3 regions of the Jeotgalibacillus sp. JSM ZJ347 genome follow, and region 2 is predicted to be linked to each of the others. Evidence: predicted binding sites of a transcription regulator. Region 2 holds the regulator's gene; each other region holds the start of a gene.

Region 1 (6,411 bases), on a different contig from region 2:
CCATTCCGGTTGTCCTGTTAATCACGATTCAGGCTTCTGTCTGGATCAACTTGGCGATTCCGTACTTTACTGATGCGCCGCTCGTTTATATCGGCTATTTGCTGATCAGTACAATTCAGCTTGCGGCAACGGTTGATTACGGCATTCTTTTCACCGAAAACTACTACAAGCTCAGACAGGAAATGACTGCGCTTGAAGCGATTAAAAAGACGATTGATGATAAGCTGTTTGCCATTTTTGTATCAGCTTCCATTCTCTCAAGTGTCGGCTTTATTCTGTGGATCACCTCAACAAACCCGGTTGTCTCATCAATCGGATTACTGCTTGGACGCGGGGCATTATTAGCCTTTATCATGGTCGTCTTTGTACTGCCGGCACTGCTAGTGATTTTCGATAAAGTCATTGAGAAAACAACGTGGAAAGCAAACTTTTTTAAGGGGAAATGACAATGAAATTTAAACGCACAAGCGCAGGATTTGCAGCATTTCTACTTGCCATGCCAACCCTCCTCGTCTCAGCGGAAACACAGAATACAGCTGAAGACAACACTGTGACGGGAGAAGGCACTTTTGATAAAAAGACAGAAGTGGTCTATGCGACGTTGGATGCAGCAGGGGATCAAAAAGATCTTTATGTCGTTAATAACTTCACCGTAAGTGAATTCGGTGAAATTACGGACTACGGTGATTATACGAACGTTCAGAATCTGACTGATCTAACACCAATTGAGCAGCAGGAGCGCGAGATTACACTGAATGCACAGGAAGAAGAATTTTATTATCAGGGTAATCTTGAAAATAGAGCGCTCCCGTGGAATTTTGATATCAGTTACTCGTTAAACGGTGAAGCAGCTGATGCCAAATCGCTGATTGGTCAGGACGGAGCGCTTACGATTCAAATCGATTCTTCTAAAAATACTGAGGGTGAAGAACTTTTTTTCAACAACTATATGATCCAGATCACAATGACATTTGATGCTGAGCGCTTTAAAAATATTGAAGCACCGGACGGAACAATTGCCACTGCCGGTAAAAACAGACAGGTAACATTTACCGTGCTGCCTGAAAAAGAAGAGAGCTATCAGGTGAATGCAGATGTCACGGACCTTGAGATGGAGGCGATTCAAATCGCTGCCGTACCATCATCCATGTCTATTGAGGCACCTGATACAGCTGAAGTGAAACAGGAAATGACGTCACTGTCAGATGCCACTGCTGAAGTGAATAACGGGGTTGGCGAATTGCAGGCCGGAATCGCTGAACTGAATAACGGAACAGCAAATCTGTATGACGGTTCAGCACAATTCCGCGACGGCATCAGTCAGCTCTCACAAAATGCAGGTGGACTGATTGAAGGATCTTCTTCGATTCAGGATGCATTGAATCAGATGAGTGAATCAGTTGGAGCAGGTGTCGGTGAAGTAAATACGGGTGAATTCAGTGAACTCCCGGCAGCATTCAGACAAATTGCCGGCGGACTTGATGAAGTCGGAAGCGGACTGACAAGCTTAAGTGGAAGCTATGAGCAGGCTTACCATGCGCTTGATCAGGCAATCGCGGCTGTTCCGGAACATCAGATCAGTGAAGCTGACATCGCAGCGCTTTATGAGAGTGGAGCGGATGAAGCAACAGTCAATAAGCTTGTTGAAAGCTACAAGTCATCACTTGCTGTAAAAGAAACTTACAGACAAACAGAGGAAGCTTTTGCAGCCGTTCCGGGTGCACTTTCAGAAAGCAAGGGTGCACTGGCTGAAATGAGCAGCAGCCTGCATACCATTGCTGACCAGCTTGAAAACGGTCTTGCAGCAACCAATATGGATGAATCTTTAGGTCAGCTGCAGCAGGGGTTAGCTACGCTTGCTGCAAACTTCGCAGAGTTCCATTCAGGTCTTGCTTCATATACTGGCGGTGTCAGTGAGCTTGCAGGTTCGTATGGAGAACTTCATAGCGGACTTGGCGGTCTGACAGGTGGCACAGATGAGCTTGAGGACGGTGCAGGCGCTTTATATAGTGGCACTTCAGAGCTGGCTTCAGCAACAAGTGAGCTGCCTGACCAGCTCCAGGAAGAAATTGATGCCATGCTGAGCGAATTCGATAAATCCGATTTTGAGCCGGTTTCATTTGTATCTGACCAGAATGAGGGCGTTGAATCAGTTCAATTTGTGATTAAGACAGACAGCCTGAAAAAGGAAGATGCAGAAGAAGCAGAAGAGGAAGCTGCAGAAGAGAAGAGCTTCTGGGATCGTTTGATGGATTTGTTCAGGTAAGTGGTGTGTGCGATGAGGTTCGCGGGTTAACGGGTGATGTTCGGCGTTCAGCCAGGGATGTTCGAAGGTTATCCCCGGATGTTCGAATGTAAACACACCATGTTCAGCATTCAATCACCAACCTTCGACGTTTCATGTCTAAATACCTATAAGGAAAAAATCTCATTCAACCACTTAAATCAAACTGACAGGCGGATATCCGTCTGTCAGTTTTTTAAATTTATATCCTTCTGCAGCAGCTTTTCAGTTTACTTTCAGAACGTTTGTTCGTATAATAAAGGTACGAGGAGGAATGATCATGAAAGAGAAATTATTCCGCTACTGGCAGCAGGGTCTCACAGTCAAAATGATCTATATGAAACATGATGGTGTCTGTTCTGAGAGAAGAGTGCTGATCAGAAAGCTCGGGGAAAATTCTTTCACAGCCTACTGTCTGAAAAGAAGAGCTGTCCGTACTTTTCAATATGACCGAATCCTGTCAATCAAACCAATGATCAAAAAAGAAAAGCTGATTATCTGACCAGATAAAAGAGTCCTCCAGGAAGCAGCTGCTTCAAAAAGGACTCTGCACTTACATACCATTTTATTATTCTTCCTCTTCCATCATTTCTCTGATCTCGTCATATCTTTGCCGCTGCCTGTAGCCATATGTGGAAGATAAGACGACTTCCTCATCTTCGAGTGCTGAACCAAGTGCACCAATAATAGTGGCGATACTTGTTGCGGTCCAGGCAATATAAAAATAGTTCACATATCCAACATCCGGTGATACCTCAGACTGCAGCAGACCCATCGGTATAAATAAAACGACTGCAAATGAAAACAGGATAAACAGTAACATATAATATAATAATACTGAGGTCAAAAGGGTCAGGAATGTTGTTGCATTATAAAGCTTTCTAAGATGTGGTGCTGTTTGGGTTACCTGCTTCTTTTCCCATAACTGATGGGCTGAAATGATCCAGAAAACCATTGCAAGTATTGAAATATTGGATAGCAAAAACATTCTCCAAATACTATATTCATGACTCAGCATCCAAAGTGTGGGAAACACCAGTGCATAAGCACCGGTTGTAAAAGCAAGCATGATGACTTTTTTAAAGGACGAAAACATAACCCACGGTTTATTCGCACGCACCATACCGGTTAACAGGCGCAATGCGCTGCCTGCATAGGAATTGACTTTGAATCTTACATCAATATTTTCCGTATCCTCAGGGGTTTCTCTTTGGATTGGTGAAATTTTATCAAATCCTTTTTTACCAACCAGCCTTTTGGGATTTCTGGTTTTTAAATCTTTATTCTCTGTTTTATCTTTTTGCTCAAGTCTTTTTTCTGCTTTTTCCCGTCCCTCTTCAGAAGTCGTGTAGAACATTTCATTCACCAGCTGGAGAATTGAGTCCCTGACTCTGCGTGAGAGGGAAACCGCTCCAAGCCCCGGCAGGCTGATCAATGCAATGTTTTCTTCTTCATAGGCTTCAGCAATGATTGCTTTTTTTCCAAAAAGTAAAGGAAGGTCTGTAAGGGCAACTGTAAAATCCCACTCATTTTCTTTTCTTTTGGACAGAATCGCTTTCATCACTTCATCTGATTGGTCAGTGCCACCGGTTAGAGAATCAATTGAACAATCAATTTTCCAATCCCGGTTATCATCCACATAATAATCCAGCAGTTCAGGAAGTTCAGCCTTCAGCGAATCAATTAATTCTTTCGGATATCCCGGCGCTGCGATTAAACCCAGTGTATAATTCGATCCGCTCATATTTTCACCCCATCATTTCTTTATCGTTCTTACTCTTTTAACCTAAATTAATCATGTTAAAAACTTTCATTTTGAAAAAATCGACTATATATTAAAAAAAGATGATTAAAACATATTGACCTTCACGTAACGTAAAGCCTTATGCTGTATTTGTCAGGAGGGGTGTAAATGGAATATACAGTTCAGCAGCTGGCAAAGCTGTCCGGTGTAAGCGGCCGCACACTGAGGTATTATGATGAGATTGATCTGTTGAAGCCCGCGAGAATCAGTTCATCAGGATACCGTATCTACAGTCAGAAGGAAGTGGACCTGCTGCAGCAGATTCTCTTTTACCGGGAACTTGACGTAAGTCTGGAGGAAATCACCAGGATCATTCATCACCCGGACTTTGATCTGGTCCAAGCTTTGGAGCAGCATATTCAGAAACTGCGGGAAAAACATGCCCGTCTTGAACAAATTATTTCAAACGTTCAGAAAACGATTGAAAGCAAAGAAGGAGGCACTCCAATGTCAGATCAGGAGAAGTTTGAAGGCTTTAAGAAAAAACTGATTGATGAAAACGAAGAGAAGTATGGGAAAGAAGTACGTGAACAATATGGGGATCAGATCGTTAATGACAGCAATGCAAAAATGATGGGACTGTCAGAAGATGATTTCAAGCAGATGAATGATGTGGAAAAAGCTCTTCTTGCAGCACTTGAAAACGCCTATAAAACAGGCGACCCGGCTTCAGCTGAGGCACAAAAAGCAGCTGAATTGCATAAAGAATGGTTGAGCTTTACTTGGCCAAAGTACTCCAAAGAGGCACATGCAGGACTTGGTGACATGTATGTGAGTGATGAGAGTTTTACTGCCTATTATGACAAGCATTTTGAAGGTGCAACTGTATTTTTGCGGGATGCGATTCATGTGTTCACAGCAAAATAAAGTTAGTCAAAAGTCATTTGCGGATCTGAAAAAGTTCCTGCAAATGACTTTTTCTTTTTTGTTGACCATGTTGTGCGCCCCATCATTTAAAATGAGTATAAGGGGCTGATGCATATGTACAAAGTCAGTGAATTTGCTGAGGTTACAGGTTTAAGTAAAGAAACGCTCCGCTATTATGCAGAGGTGGGCCTGCTTGAGCCTGCTTATATTGATCCTGAAAATCGTTACCGCTACTATGATGACGGAAGCTATTTTTTAGCCATTCTTTTAATAAAGCTGAGACATTTCGGTTTCACGATCCAGGAGATGTCTGAAGTGATGAGAGATGAATCATTCGAAAATCTGGAAGCATTACTTCAGCAAAAGCGGAGAAAAATAGTAAATGAAATAGAAAACATGAGAAGCAAAATCGAAGAAATTGACCAGTTTATCGAATCAGGAAAGGGTGAGTGAGTGTGATCACATGGAAAGAAGATGTACTGATTGACGCAAATATTGAAGAGGTATGGGAATTATTCAGGGATAAGAATATCAAAAGAATTATGCCAAAAGTGATTTCACATGAGTTGCTGGAAGGGGAGGAAACTGTTTCAGGAGCGAAGCATCAACAAACCTATAGTGAGGGAAAACGTGTTGAAACTTATGTAGTTCATACATTGGTCTATAAAGATGAACCAAATGAGAAATATAAACAACTTAACTTTATCCTGGCAAAGGCTTTTAATACAACCTTCTCCTTCAATCTAATTAAAGAAAATGATCAGCAGACCCGACTCATTTATGAAGGGGAGAATAAAGGAGCAAACTTTGTCGGGAAAGCCATGCTGAAGCTTGCTGGCGGGAAACAGGATAATAAAGTGGTCCTCGAATTTCTTGAAAGAGTGAAAAAAGAAGCTGAAGACACCTGAACAATGATTGAATATTCTCAATTTAAATGATTGTATTGACTTATCCGAGTGAATCACTTATATTTCAACAATCAATAAAAACTTCATAACCATCTTCTTATGATGAGAGGCGGAGGGACTGGCCCTTTGAAGCCTCGGCAGCGGACTCGGAGTTTGAGTACTGTGCCAATTCCAGCAGGCATTTGCCTGAGAAATAAGAAAAGTTGTTTGCTTATATAAGCCTCTTCTTTTTCTTATTGGAGAGGTTTTTTTTGTGTCCTGAAAAAACTTCTTCAAGCGTTTAGTTCCACCCGAAATGGGTACATTTTTGAAGGTCAGGGCAAGATTAAATTTCAGGAGGCTATGACAGATGAATCAGGAGAATATTCAAAGTAATCCGCTGGCACTTGTTCCATTCGGCGTATTCATTTTACTTTTTATCGGGTCAGGTATTTTAACAGGCGACTTTTATTTCATGCCTGTATTAGTGGCATTGTTCACAGCGATTTTAGTGGCAATGCTGATGAATAGAAAAACAGATTTTCAGACGAAGACCATGCAGCTCGCGA
Region 2 (6,411 bases):
GAGGCGGTCTTGCAAAAACGGGAGGCTACCTTGCTGGGAAACAGAAGCTGATTGACTTATGTGCTTACCGCATGACTTCTCCAGGAATTGGTGCCGAAGCTGGTGCGAGTCTGGGTGCTCTGCAGGAAATGTATCAGGGATTCTTTTTAGCGCCTCATGTAGTCAGCCAGGCTTTAAAAGGAGCTGTTTATACCTCAGCTCTGTTAGAGGAAGAAGGAATGACAACAACACCTGCCTGGGATGATTACAGAACTGATCTGATACAGGCTGTGGAGTTTCATGACCGGTATAAAATGATTGCATTTTGTCAGGGTGTTCAGGAGTTTTCCCCGATAAATGCTCATTTTATGCCATATCCGGATTATATGCCCGGCTATGAAGATGACGTCATTATGGCAGCAGGTACATTTGTTCAGGGTTCAAGTATAGAATTATCAGCAGATGGCCCGCTAAGACCTCCGTATGCTGCGTATATACAGGGAGGACTTACCTATGAACATATTAAAATTGCCATTACTGCAGCGCTTCAAAAAATGAAAACTATATAAGGTTAACTACTGATTGAAAAGTATTCAAAACTGAATAACAGGATCATTTTAAGCTGAGGTATTTATTGCCTCAGCTTTTTTTACATAGCTAAATGTATAAAAATTATTTATTTTTAAATTATATGCATAAAACGTGTGAAATGAGGGAACAAAAAAATAGTCAGGTAAATATCATGTAATAAAACCTAACATGTAGTTGACAGAAAATTTAACATGTTATATAGTTAAGTGGTCGACAGGCAAGAAAGGGGTTATATGATGGGCAGTGATATTAGACGCAGCATGCCACTCTTTCCAATTGGAACAGTCATGCAGCTGGCCGATTTAACCGCCCGTCAGATTCGCTACTATGAAGAGCATGGATTAATCGCTCCGGCTAGAACGGAAGGTAATCGCCGTCTCTTTTCATTAAACGATATTGATAAACTGCTTGAGATCAAAGATCTTCTTGAGCAAGGTGTCAATATGGCTGGAATCAAGCGGATCCTGGGGGATGGCACAGAAGCCGAATCAGATCGACCTGCTAAAAAGCCGGACTTATCAGAGAGTGATTTAAGAAAGCTGTTAAAACAGGAAATGATGGGTAATGGCAAGTACAGCAAAAACAGTTTAAGAGCGGGAGACCTTTCGAGGTTCTTTCGTTAAAAAAATTACATAAAAAACAGGAGGAATCACAAATGAGCACGTATTCAAGAGAAGACATTATGAAAATGGCAAAGGAACAAAATGTAAACTTTATCAGACTTCAATTCACTGATATCCTTGGTACAATCAAAAACGTTGAAATTCCTGTAAGCCAGTTAGAAAAAGCACTTGATAATAAAATGATGTTTGACGGATCTTCAATCGAAGGGTTTGTTCGTATTGAAGAATCTGATATGTATCTGTTCCCGGATCTTGATTCATGGGTTGTATTCCCTTGGACTGCTGGTGATGGAAAAGTTGCACGACTGATCTGTGATATTTACAACCCGGATGGTACACCTTTTTCAGGAGATCCGCGTAATAACCTGAAGCGTGTGCTTGAAGAAATGGAAGAGTTAGGATTTACTGATTTTAACCTAGGACCTGAGCCTGAATTTTTCCTTTTCAAGCTGGATGTTAACGGTGAGCCAACGCTTGAATTAAATGATAAAGGTGGATACTTTGACTTAGCGCCGACGGATCTTGGTGAAAACTGCCGTCGTGATATCGTAATTGAACTTGAAAAAATGGGCTTTGAAATCGAAGCTTCTCACCATGAAGTAGCACCAGGTCAGCACGAGATCGATTTCAAATATGCTGATGCAATTTCAGCTTGTGATGATATCCAGACGTTTAAGCTTGTAGTTAAAACAATTGCAAGAAAGCACGGATTACACGCTACATTTATGCCTAAGCCATTATTTGGTGTGAATGGTTCTGGAATGCACTTTAACATGTCATTATTTAAGGATGGCAAGAACTCATTCTTTGATGAAAATGCTGATCAGCAGCTAAGTGAAACAATGAAGCAATTCATGGCTGGTGTGCTTAAGCACGCATCAGGGTTTACAGCTGTGACAAACCCTACTGTAAACTCTTACAAGCGTCTTGTACCGGGTTATGAAGCACCTTGCTACATTGCATGGTCTGCAAGAAACCGTAGCCCGCTAGTCAGAATCCCGGCTTCACGTGGAATGAGTACACGTGTGGAAGTGCGTTCAGTAGATCCATCTGCAAACCCATATCTTGCAATGGCCGTTATGCTTAAAGCGGGTCTTGATGGAATTAAAAATGGTCTGACACCACCAGAATCAATTGATAGAAATATCTATGTAATGGATAAAGCTGAGCGTGAAGCAGCAGGTATCAAAGATCTTCCAGGTACTCTTTTTGCAGCGCTTGAAGAACTTAAGAACGATCAGGTTATCATCGACGGACTTGGAGAACATATCTTTGAGCATTTCGTTGAAGCTAAAGAAATCGAATGGGATATGTTCCGTACGCAGGTTCACCCATGGGAGAGAGAACAGTATTTAGAAATGTATTAATCAATCAAACCTCTGAAGCAACTTTGCTTCAGAGGTTTTTTCTATTTAGCAGTACAATAATGAAAAAGCTGGGTATATAAACGGTAAGGGGGGATGATAATGGCTGAATCATATAAAGGATTTAAATCAATAGAGGGATATAATCAGTATCAATCCGCATATAAAGAGGTCATGAAGTTATGGAAGATACCATATAAAGATAATAAGATTACAACTAAGTTTGGAGACGTTTCAGTTCTGGAATGCGGAAATCGGCAAAAAGAACCGCTCATCTTTTTTCATGCGTTTGGTTTCAGTTCTGCAGAATGGTATGGATGTGCTGAAAACTTAGCGGAAGACTATCTGCTTTACTTTGTCGATGTATTAGGAGAGTTTAATAACAGCAACACAAAGGAACATTTAAATGAACGGGAAGATTATGTTGATTGGATAACAGAGCTAATAGATGCTCTAAACATAGCGAATGTAACGATGATCGGCCATTCCAATGGTGGATGGCACGCACTTAATTACGCCATTTTAAAGCCGGATAGAGTGAAATCTCTAATTATATTATCTCCTGCTGCTTCAATAAAAAGAATGAATGTCTCTTTCTATTCCAGATTGTTATTAACGAACATGATTCCAAATGAGACCGTCATTAAAAATCATTTCTGCAGCTGGCTGACCAGGGAGAAAACGGAAGAGCATAAGCGGCTGTTTAACCTTTATTACCTTGGACAGAAGCATGTCAGCTGGGAGTATGTAATGACACCACCGAAACTGTTTAAAGCAGCTGAACTGGATACGTTAATGATGCCTGTCTACGTTGCAGTTGGAAGAGATGAAGTTATTTATGATCCGTATAAGCTGCTTGAAAAGGCAGGTGATAAAATACGAACATGTAATACGCATATGTTCGATTCCGGGGGACATATGCTACCAATAGAGATCTCGGGGGAAGTTTCCTCTTATATTAAAAAAGTGCTTGATGAATAGATTAAGATGTTTAGATCAGGCATCATTAAAAAAGCAGAACGCATTGACAAATTTGTCAATGCGTTCTGCTTTTTTAATGAACCTGTCTGTAAACGCCTACTACTTTTCCAAGTATTGAAACGTTACTTAAAATAATAGGTGCCATAGAAGAATTCTCAGGCTGTAGTCTTACATAATCTTTCTCTTTAAAGAAACGTTTTACCGTTGCTTCATCTTCATCTGTCATTGCTACAACAATGTCTCCGTTATTCGCAGTATTTTGTTGTTTTACGATGACGAGATCTCCGTCTAAAATTCCGGCTTCTATCATAGAATCTCCCATGATCTCTAACATGAACACGGCATCATCCGATGAGGCAAGTCTCTCGGGAAGAGGGAAGTATTCCTCTACATTTTCAATAGCAGTAATAGGTGATCCGGCAGTAACTTTACCAACAAGCGGAACGTTTATTACACGCTGAGTAGGGATTTTTTCTTCTTCAAGAGAGATCACTTCAATCGCTCTTGGCTTTGTTGGATCCCTTCTGATTAACCCTTTGCTTTCCAGTCTCGCAAGATGACCATGTACTGTAGAACTTGATGCCAGCCCAACAGCAAGACCTATTTCACGAACAGATGGTGGATAACCTTTATCCTGAACTTCGCGTTTAATGAAGTTTAATATATCAAGCTGTCGTTTTGATAATTTCTTCACACTGCAGCACCTCTTTTCAGTTTGAAACTTTTCTAAATTATAGCATAGCGATTTTAAAAATACAAACATAAGTTCGAGTTTTTGTGTTGACCAAAACAAATGTTCGTATTATACTCAAGTTAACAAAAGCGAACACATATTCGATGGAGGCGGTTAATTATGACAGGATTGTGGAGGAAATATTCATTTGTTATTCTATTCGTGGTGACTGCACTTTTTTTCAGCTTATTTCTTGTCTTTACGAACACAGCGAACAGTGATGCAACCTATGCAGAAATAACTGTTCAAAAAGGAGATACTCTCTGGGCGTATGCTGAAGAATACTCAAGTCATACTTCGATGTCCCCGGAAGGGTTTATTGAATGGGTAACTGAATATAATGGGCTATCTTCCCATAAAATTGTCACAGGGGAACAGCTGAAGCTTCCGGTACCCGAGGAAGCTTTTAAATTCAGTGAAGACGCGATTCACCTGGCATCTGAACGGAATTAAGGAGTGAACGTGTTGAAAGTAATTATTTACTGCAGAGTCAGTACAGAAAAAGAAACTCAGGAAACTTCACTTACACGGCAGGAAGAGGAACTGATTGCCCTTGCCGATAAAATGAACTATCAGGTAGTTTCGATTATTAGTAAAAAGGAAAGTGGATTTGATCTGGATCGTGAAGGTGTATTTGAGCTGCTGGAGCAGGTTCGGGAGTTTAATGCTGAAGGTCTTTTAATTCAGGATGAGACGCGGATCGGAAGAGGAAACGCTAAAATTGCACTTTTACATACATTGCAAAAAGAAGGTGTGAAGATATTCACCATTGCACATGATGGGGAACTTCAGCTGTCTGAATCAGATTCAATGATTCTTCAAATTGTGAGTATGGTGGAAGAGCATCAGCGGAAACTCCATAACCTGAAAATTAAAAGAGGAATGAGGCGTGCTGTAGAGCAGGGCTTCAAACCGCATAGAAATCTGAAGAACCGTGGAAACAAAGAAGGTAGGGAAAAGATTGAAATACCAGTCGATGAGATCGTCAGGCTGAGAGGGAATGGGCTAACATTTCAGGAAATTGCATCTGTATTAAGAGGTCTTGGACACCCTGTGTCTAAAGCAACTGTTCATAGAAGGTATGTTGAGTATATGGAATCAGAGATAACGTAAACAAATTACTTGTCAAACTTAAACCTTTCTTTTAACATACATAGAAGCTTACCTGAAAGAAAGGGTGAAAGACATGTTATCTGAAGATAAAATTAAAAGAATAAATGAACTGTCAAAAAAATCAAAAGAAGATACTCTTACTAAAGCTGAAGCAGATGAACAGCAGGCTCTAAGACAGGAATATTTACAGGCGTTTAGAGGATCAATGAAACAAACGATTGAAAATGTTACTGTCATTGATCCTGAAGGCCAGGATGTCACTCCACAAAAACTTAAAGATGCAAAAAACAGGAATAAAATGAACTGAATGTTTCCGGTTTTTACCTGGAGTAAGAAGTTTTTTGTAGAAAAGAAGAGATGTTTGTACATCTCTCTTTTTTTTTTGTACAATAAGACGTATCACGTGAGTTTAGAGAGGATGTAGATGATGTTTAACAAGACAGATGATTTAGCAATTAACACAATCAGAACGTTATCAATTGATGCAATTGATAAAGCAAACTCGGGGCATCCGGGACTTCCTATGGGGGCTGCGCCATTTGCATATACTTTATGGACTCAGTTCATGAACCACAATCCGAAGAATCCGGACTGGTTCGATCGTGACCGTTTCGTTCTTTCAGCTGGTCATGGCTCGATGCTGCTTTATAGCCTGCTTCACCTTTCCGGCTATGATTTATCACTTGATGAAATTAAAAACTTCAGACAATGGGGATCTAAGACACCAGGTCACCCTGAATACAAACATACGAAAGGCATTGAGGCAACTACTGGTCCTCTTGGACAGGGAATTGGCATGGCAGTAGGTATGGCAATGGCTGAAAAGCACTTAAGCGCCAAATACAATCGTGAAAAATACAATGTAGTTGATCACTATACTTATACACTATGCGGAGATGGAGACCTGATGGAAGGTGTATCTTCTGAAGCAGCTTCACTTGCAGGACATCTTCAGCTGGACAAATTGATCGTTCTTTATGATTCAAATGATATTTCACTTGACGGCGACCTTGACCGTTCATTCTCT
Region 3 (6,411 bases), on a different contig from region 2:
TCGTGAAGAAAAGAGCGGATTGTCCGTCCGTTTCCTTCACGGAAAGGGTGGAGCATGTTCAGTTCGGATTTAAAATAAGCAAGCCTGTTAGCCGCCTGGTTGAGCGTTGACCACTCTGCTTCAGCGGCAAGTTCATTAAAAGTCTGTTCTGCATAACTATCCAGAAACTGTGCCTGACAAAAGCGTGTGTTTCCTTTCATCAGCTGAACGGTGCGAAACTGACCGGCAAACGGGTAAATGTCCTGAAAGAAATGCCGGTGCAGGTCTTTAAAGCTTTGGATATCAAATGATGAGACCTTATATTGCTTTCTCACAAACTCCGCAGCACGAAGGGAAAAAGTGAGTGCTTCAGCTTCCATTAAGGCTTTTTCATTTTTAACCCCAAGCAGGTTATACTTCAGCAGGAAATCATCATTTTCACAGCTGATATACTTATCCACGGGACAGCAGGTCCTTAATCACTGAAGGTGTGATCGGCTTATCTGCATTTATCGTTTCCAGCACTTTCTCCTGTAATCCCTGATTCAAAGACAGGTTTTCTAAATGCAGATTCTTCATGATTCTTTTAAACTCCGGTGATTCAATTTTGACATCTTTCATTCAGCGATTCCCCCACCTTTTCATGAGTTCCTATACTTTCATTATACCACGAAAAGGCTGTCAGATAAGCAATTTCATCAGCTTAATCGACTTAACATCCGGTTGAAGATGATCAGTGTAATAAAGATCACGACGATTCCGATCATCAAGCCTGCAATCTGGGCTGTCTCTGCTGCAAATCTACCTGATAATAATGCATCTTCACTCAGGTGATAGACAAAAAAGCCAAGTATAGTGGATACAATAAGGTTGGCGACACTCCACGCAACCTTAAATGACAGCGGTCTTGCATCAAATGCACCCATGTTCTCTTTCAGGTAATTCTGTGCCTCATCAAGTGAGGTGTATTCCCCAACGAGTTCTTCATCGCTGTAAAAATGACTGTTTTGTGATTTAGAGCTGAAAAATACAAAATATTGACCGTCTTCTTTACGGATATCATATTTGTGTATGCCAACTACACCTTTTTTAGCTACTCTTTTTGTTCTTGTACGTATGTGTTCCATTGTAGACCTCAAATCCTTAGATTAATCTTTTATTTATTTATCGTACCATAAACCGAAAAAGCCTTGATACCTGGCTATCGAAACCTCACAAAAATATGATTGTTATATTGTAATTTTAAAGATGATCGGCTAATATTTAGAAATGCCTTACAATATCATACATATACAGGGGGAAGACCTTTGAATCATCAGGGAATCAAATCAGAAAGAGAAACGGTTTACTTTATACTTTCAGCTATATTTAGCGTGCTGATCTATATTGTCGCTGCTGTTTCGATTATTGGAATTGGGATTGCGCTTGCTGTTCTTGCAGTCGTTCTTTTTACAAATGCACTTATGCTCGGCTCGATCCGTGGCAATGGGGTAAGAGTGAGTGAGAGACAGTTTTCAGATGTCTATGAGCGGACTGTTGTTTTATCTAATGAAATGGGATTAAAGAAAGTACCCGACTTCTTTGTTATTCAGTCTGAAGGTGCATTGAATGCCTTTGCGACAAGATTTTTCGGTCGTAATATGATTGTCGTTTATTCAGAGGTATTTGAATTAGCAAGACAGAATGGACAGGAAGAGCTGGACTTTATCATTGCGCATGAACTCGCGCATATCAAACGTAACCACATCTGGAAAAACATTTTGGTGTTGCCTGCCCAGTTAGTACCTTTTTTATCTCAGGCCTACAGCCGGTCATGTGAGTATACATGCGATAGGCACGCTGCATATCAGGTTGGGAACGCTACTGCTGCTAAGCGTGCACTTACGCTGCTTGGTGTCGGTAAAGTAATGTACCATGAAGTAAATGAAGATGCGTATCTTGAGCAGATCCATTCAGAATCTAACGGGGCGGTATGGCTGAGCGAAGTGCTTTCGACACACCCTCTGCTTCCAAAAAGAATTCTTTCAGTGGAACGTTTCATGAATCCGTCAACACCTCATAATTACAGTCAGCAGCCGGGTAAAATTGTGCTGGGAGCAGGATTGTTGTTTGGGGGACTGGCAGGTGCTTATATAGCAGTTATTATTTCCATGACTCTCGCTGGCGTTGTTTTCGCTTCATTCCTGCCAGATGATTTGAGCGCTGCAGATGATGCATTTTATGAGGACATGGGTTTTGGGGCTACGCCATTAATGGATGCTGTCAGTATGGGAGATATTGATGAGGCGTCTGCGCTAATTGATGCTGGAGCTGATCTTGAAGAAACAGATAACGAGGGTTCAACTGCTTTAATATACGCTGCGTACAGCAGTAATCTGGAAATGCTTGAGTTATTGCTTGAAGCAGGAGCAGATCCCAATACACAGGATGACTATTCAACCCCACTCATGGTCACTGTAGGCTATGACGAACGTGAAGCAGCTGCATTGATTGTCGAGTATGGTGCAGATCCATTCATGACAGACCCTAGCGGTCAAACCCCTGCTGATTATATCAGTACAACAACGGGTGAAGATTTTTATACTTGGATTCAAGAATAGGAGAGGGGATGGGACAAATATGTCTCATCCTTTTTTCACTGGAATTTAATGATAAATTCACACACCTGAAAAAGATCATTATGGTAAAATGAATGAGTATTCATTACATTCAGACAAAGGGGATATGAGCATGTCAGAAGTGTGGTCAAGAATAACAACAGCAATGAACGCCAATCCGGAGCCGATCCGGAATGAAAATGTGCGCTATGAATTTCAGCTGAAAGATGGGGAAACGAAACAGCTGGTATTAAAGCATGGGGAAGCATCTATTGAAGAAGCGGGAGCAGCTGAGCCGAATTGTACATTAAAGCTGAGTGAAAAAGACTTAGTGAAAATGATTGAAGGGAACCTGAGCGCATCAGGTGCATTCATGTTCGGGAAGTTAAAGGTTGATGGGAAGATGGGTTACGCGTTGAAGCTTGAATCATTGTTGAGTGAGTATTCGTTTTAAGCGTCCCGGGCTTGTGGTGCGGCGCAGCGCACGCAAATGGGCTGAGCCGCACGTAATTCTTTTGAAACGCACGTAATTTGGCTGAAGTGCAACACAAAGTGGCTGAAACGAACGCAGCCTTGCATTCAGGCAGCGACCCTGTCTCACACAACCTCAAGACCAATCACCTGATCGAAGGGGATGGTCTTTTTCATATGGTCTGAAGTTGTCATCAGTAAATAGCGCTGCTGGTAGTTAATTAATGTAATGATTCCTTTTACGCTGTCACGCCTGTTGTGTTCGAAGATTTTCAGGTCAACCTTCTGCCGGAATTCGAGCGCTTCCTGAATACCGAGAAAAATCATGTCAAACATCTGTTCATCAAGTTCAGGTTTTGTTTCCTGTTCCATCTCCTCGTAAAAGTCCTTGAGCATTTTCACGTGTTCAGGCAGCATCATTGAGGTCCACTTAATTGTGCCACGGTCCTTGTTCATTTTATTCACGCCCCTTTTTACTCATTATAGGAACGTTTGTTCTGTTTTGTAAATAGGTAAGTGATGGATTTTAACATTTTATTGGGCTGTGTGGGGGGGATATTTAAAAACGTTTCGCTGCGCTTCGGGCGGAGGCTTTCCGGACGGAGGTTGCTGAGCCTCCTCAACGCTCCGCGTTTGCGGGGTCTTAGCTTCCCTCTAATCGTCCCGGAGTCCCCGCCCTACGCTTCGCTGCACTTAGATGGCTTTAATAATTGTTCACTACTTTATAGGGCAGTTAAAAAACCACAACCTTAAAAAAGTCTTTGTAGTCCTCCAAATGAAAATCAGCTGGTTGATCGTTTTGAAAGAGGCAGGTGTGCATGCCGAGCTGTTTTGCCGGGATGATATCGAGTTCACGGTCGCCGATAGCAAGGTCAATGTGATGCTTGTCATGCAGGTATTTGTATGACGCAGGATCAGGTTTGCGCGGAAAGCCGTCATCAGCTGTGACAATGTCGGAAAAGTATTTTGTGAAACCATAGTAATCAAGTACTTTATAGGCACCAGCCTGGTCTTTGTGTGTCATGATCAAGTTGCAGTCAGCTTGCTTCAGTATTTCTTCAACGTGCTCAAACGGCGGCATTTCGTCAGGGTGGATGCTGCCGATTAATTGGTTGTATTCATCAATTTGCGACCTAGTCAAACTGAAATGACTGATCGCATGTGATGCAGATATTTTCAGTTCTTTATAGCAGTCTGCTTCAGATACTTTTCCGTCTAGCACCTGGCTCATGCGCTTTGCATAAGCGGGATAAGTATTAAAAAGTGTGCCGTCGTAATCCCAAAGTATATTCATATCTAGCTCCTTTTACTTAAAATTCTTTGCTCCAGACATCATCTTCAAGCGGAACACCCTGGTCTGTATAAGAGATTTCAATTGTTCCCTGTTCAAAGCCTGTCAATGCTTTAATCTCATTATACAGTTTTTCAAATAACTCCCCGTCACTTTTCTGTGCGTTCCGGGGGATTGCAACCATAAGAAAAGGAGAAGTATTATATGCTTTGTAGCTAAATGGCTGGTCAGGATCTTGACCTTTACCGGTATCCTCATCTAGAAATACCCAGATATATTCAATGCGATCAAATGATTGTTCAAAAAGCGGCTGTATATCTTCAACAATCTGATCTTCCATACGTTCCTTTACATAATTGTCTGTTACTTCACCGGTTGTCTGCCGTTCATAGACAAGAAATTCTGTCCCATCTCCGAGATGCCTTACATTTGCCGCGTATTCAAATTCAGGGAAGTTTCCCATATTATCATAAAGCACATCATAAATTTCTGTGTCCGCTTCAATACGCTCCCTTAGATACTCATCTGCAACTTCTTCTATATATCTTTCTTCTCCCGGGTCTGCTTTCATGCTCTGGACAAAAGTAAAAAATAATATACCAGCTCCCGCAATGAACACGCCAGCCGCAATCCCTAATGAAATGAATATTTTCTTCATCATGATGGTTTACTCCACTTCTTTTTTGTATTTTATCTGTTGTAATTGGTAACGATTAACATAAAGGAAAGTTTCAGAAAATATATCATTTATCATATAAATTTTATTAATTTGAAGGACTTAAGTCTCTATTTGTCGAATCGATTATGATATGGAGGTGCATATCAATTTATGAAGGAACAAATTTATCTGTTGTCTATCGCCACACTATTTTTCCTGTCTGGATGTGCCCCGGAAGAAAATGCAGTAGCTGATATTGAAATGAAAAGTAATGAAGAGCTGTCTGTGATGACTGATTCGTTTACACGTGAAGACTTTTACAATACACTGAGCCACGTTATGGAGGAAGCGGATCGACTTGATGCTGAGGGTGATCTTGAAAAGTGGGTCATCAGAACGATCTCTGAGGAGGCGCTTTATTATGCTGAGGACCTGACAGAAGCTGAAATTATGGAGATTTCCAAAGCGCGCTTAACAGAAGACCAGGTCTGGAAAGAAATCGCTGAGACGAAATACGGTGTGACAGTAAGTGAAGAAGAGTTGAATGAGTACATTGATAATGTTACGCAGTCATTTGAATCACCGCTTCAGCAGGCCTATGCCGATATTCTCGGATTAACGGTTGAACAGCTGAATCATGGATTTGATATGGATGTATATGAAAAAAATCTGTTATGGGAAAAGCTCAGGCCGAAGCTCGAAAAAGCATATGGCACGACTGACAATAATAAGCTTGTTGAAAAGTATAATGAGGAAGTAAGTGAAGGGGGCAGATAGTCATTGCTACTTGTCGCAGGCGGTTATATAGCAATGTTTGGATTTATTCTGACCTATTACGTATTTGCCCCTTAAAACTGTCTTTGCACACATGCAAAGACAGTTTTTTTAAAAGTCCGTTAATTGAAGTGTATCCTGCTATGAAAAACACAAAGACGGGTACAGCAATTGCGAAGGTACCGTAAAAAGTTTTGTTGTCTTTCAATCTTTCAATCCCGGTGAGCAGTAATAGCAGTGCCAGCGGGAACATATAGATCGGAACGACTGACCGGTCACCAGTGAAAAACTGTAACCTCCAACAATAATGACGATCAAGCTTAGTGCGCTGGATATGATTGTGCGCATCTTAGAACCTTCCTAAAAATCTGTTAACTGATATACGTCAGATAAGCTAATCAGGTTTCACTCAATTTTTGAAACGCTTCAGCATCTGATCCGTATAGATTAAAAACGAATGGGAAAAAGAGGTGCTTGTGATGAAAAAATGGCGGGAGAGAAGAGAAGCTAAATCAAGAAAGCGCAAAGAAGAAGGGAAGTATGGCTTTTGGGATGTAATGATGGATATTCTGATCTGGGTTCCGGAGTTGATCATTCTGCCGTTTCGCCTGGTATACTTATTGTTCAGATTGTTTGGAAGA

Evidence for each region. Region 2 encodes LexA, which represses DNA repair genes until DNA is damaged. Its sites were predicted from a motif close to CGAACATATGTTCG; they were not measured.
Region 1: a site for LexA is predicted at 2,523-2,536, ahead of ACH6CZ_RS15740 (WYL domain-containing protein). Genes of this name have one in related genera too.
Region 3: a site for LexA is predicted at 3,533-3,546, ahead of ACH6CZ_RS15595 (YolD-like family protein). Genes of this name have one in related genera too.

Annotation. Positions count from the first base shown of each region.
Region 1 is NZ_JBISEN010000009.1:48,779-55,189, reverse strand. It holds gene ACH6CZ_RS15750 (efflux RND transporter permease subunit) at 1-446, shown strand, start outside; gene ACH6CZ_RS15745 (YhgE/Pip domain-containing protein) at 449-2,266, shown strand; gene ACH6CZ_RS15740 (WYL domain-containing protein) at 2,565-2,786, shown strand; gene ACH6CZ_RS15735 (hypothetical protein) at 2,853-4,028, opposite strand; gene ACH6CZ_RS15730 (MerR family transcriptional regulator) at 4,197-4,955, shown strand; gene ACH6CZ_RS15725 (MerR family transcriptional regulator) at 5,070-5,408, shown strand; gene ACH6CZ_RS15720 (SRPBCC family protein) at 5,411-5,863, shown strand; SAM riboswitch class I at 5,958-6,063, shown strand; gene ACH6CZ_RS15715 (Na+/H+ antiporter NhaC family protein) at 6,213-6,411, shown strand, end outside.
Region 2 is NZ_JBISEN010000001.1:662,099-668,509, reverse strand. It holds gene ACH6CZ_RS03495 (methionine gamma-lyase family protein) at 1-548, shown strand, start outside; gene ACH6CZ_RS03490 (MerR family transcriptional regulator) at 807-1,193, shown strand; gene glnA (type I glutamate--ammonia ligase) at 1,226-2,560, shown strand; gene ACH6CZ_RS03480 (alpha/beta fold hydrolase) at 2,660-3,538, shown strand; gene lexA (transcriptional repressor LexA) at 3,612-4,232, opposite strand; gene yneA (cell division suppressor protein YneA) at 4,392-4,724, shown strand; gene ACH6CZ_RS03465 (YneB family resolvase-like protein) at 4,737-5,384, shown strand; gene ACH6CZ_RS03460 (DUF896 domain-containing protein) at 5,458-5,691, shown strand; gene tkt (transketolase) at 5,812-6,411, shown strand, end outside.
Region 3 is NZ_JBISEN010000009.1:21,858-28,268, reverse strand. It holds gene ACH6CZ_RS15620 (Fic/DOC family protein) at 1-440, opposite strand, end outside; gene ACH6CZ_RS15615 (Zn-dependent hydrolase) at 433-600, opposite strand; gene ACH6CZ_RS15610 (hypothetical protein) at 678-1,106, opposite strand; gene ACH6CZ_RS15605 (M48 family metallopeptidase) at 1,287-2,579, shown strand; gene ACH6CZ_RS15600 (SCP2 sterol-binding domain-containing protein) at 2,710-3,030, shown strand; gene ACH6CZ_RS15595 (YolD-like family protein) at 3,174-3,503, opposite strand; gene ACH6CZ_RS15590 (HAD-IA family hydrolase) at 3,781-4,341, opposite strand; gene ACH6CZ_RS15585 (hypothetical protein) at 4,358-4,999, opposite strand; gene ACH6CZ_RS15580 (hypothetical protein) at 5,168-5,773, shown strand; gene ACH6CZ_RS15575 (hypothetical protein) at 6,250-6,411, shown strand, end outside.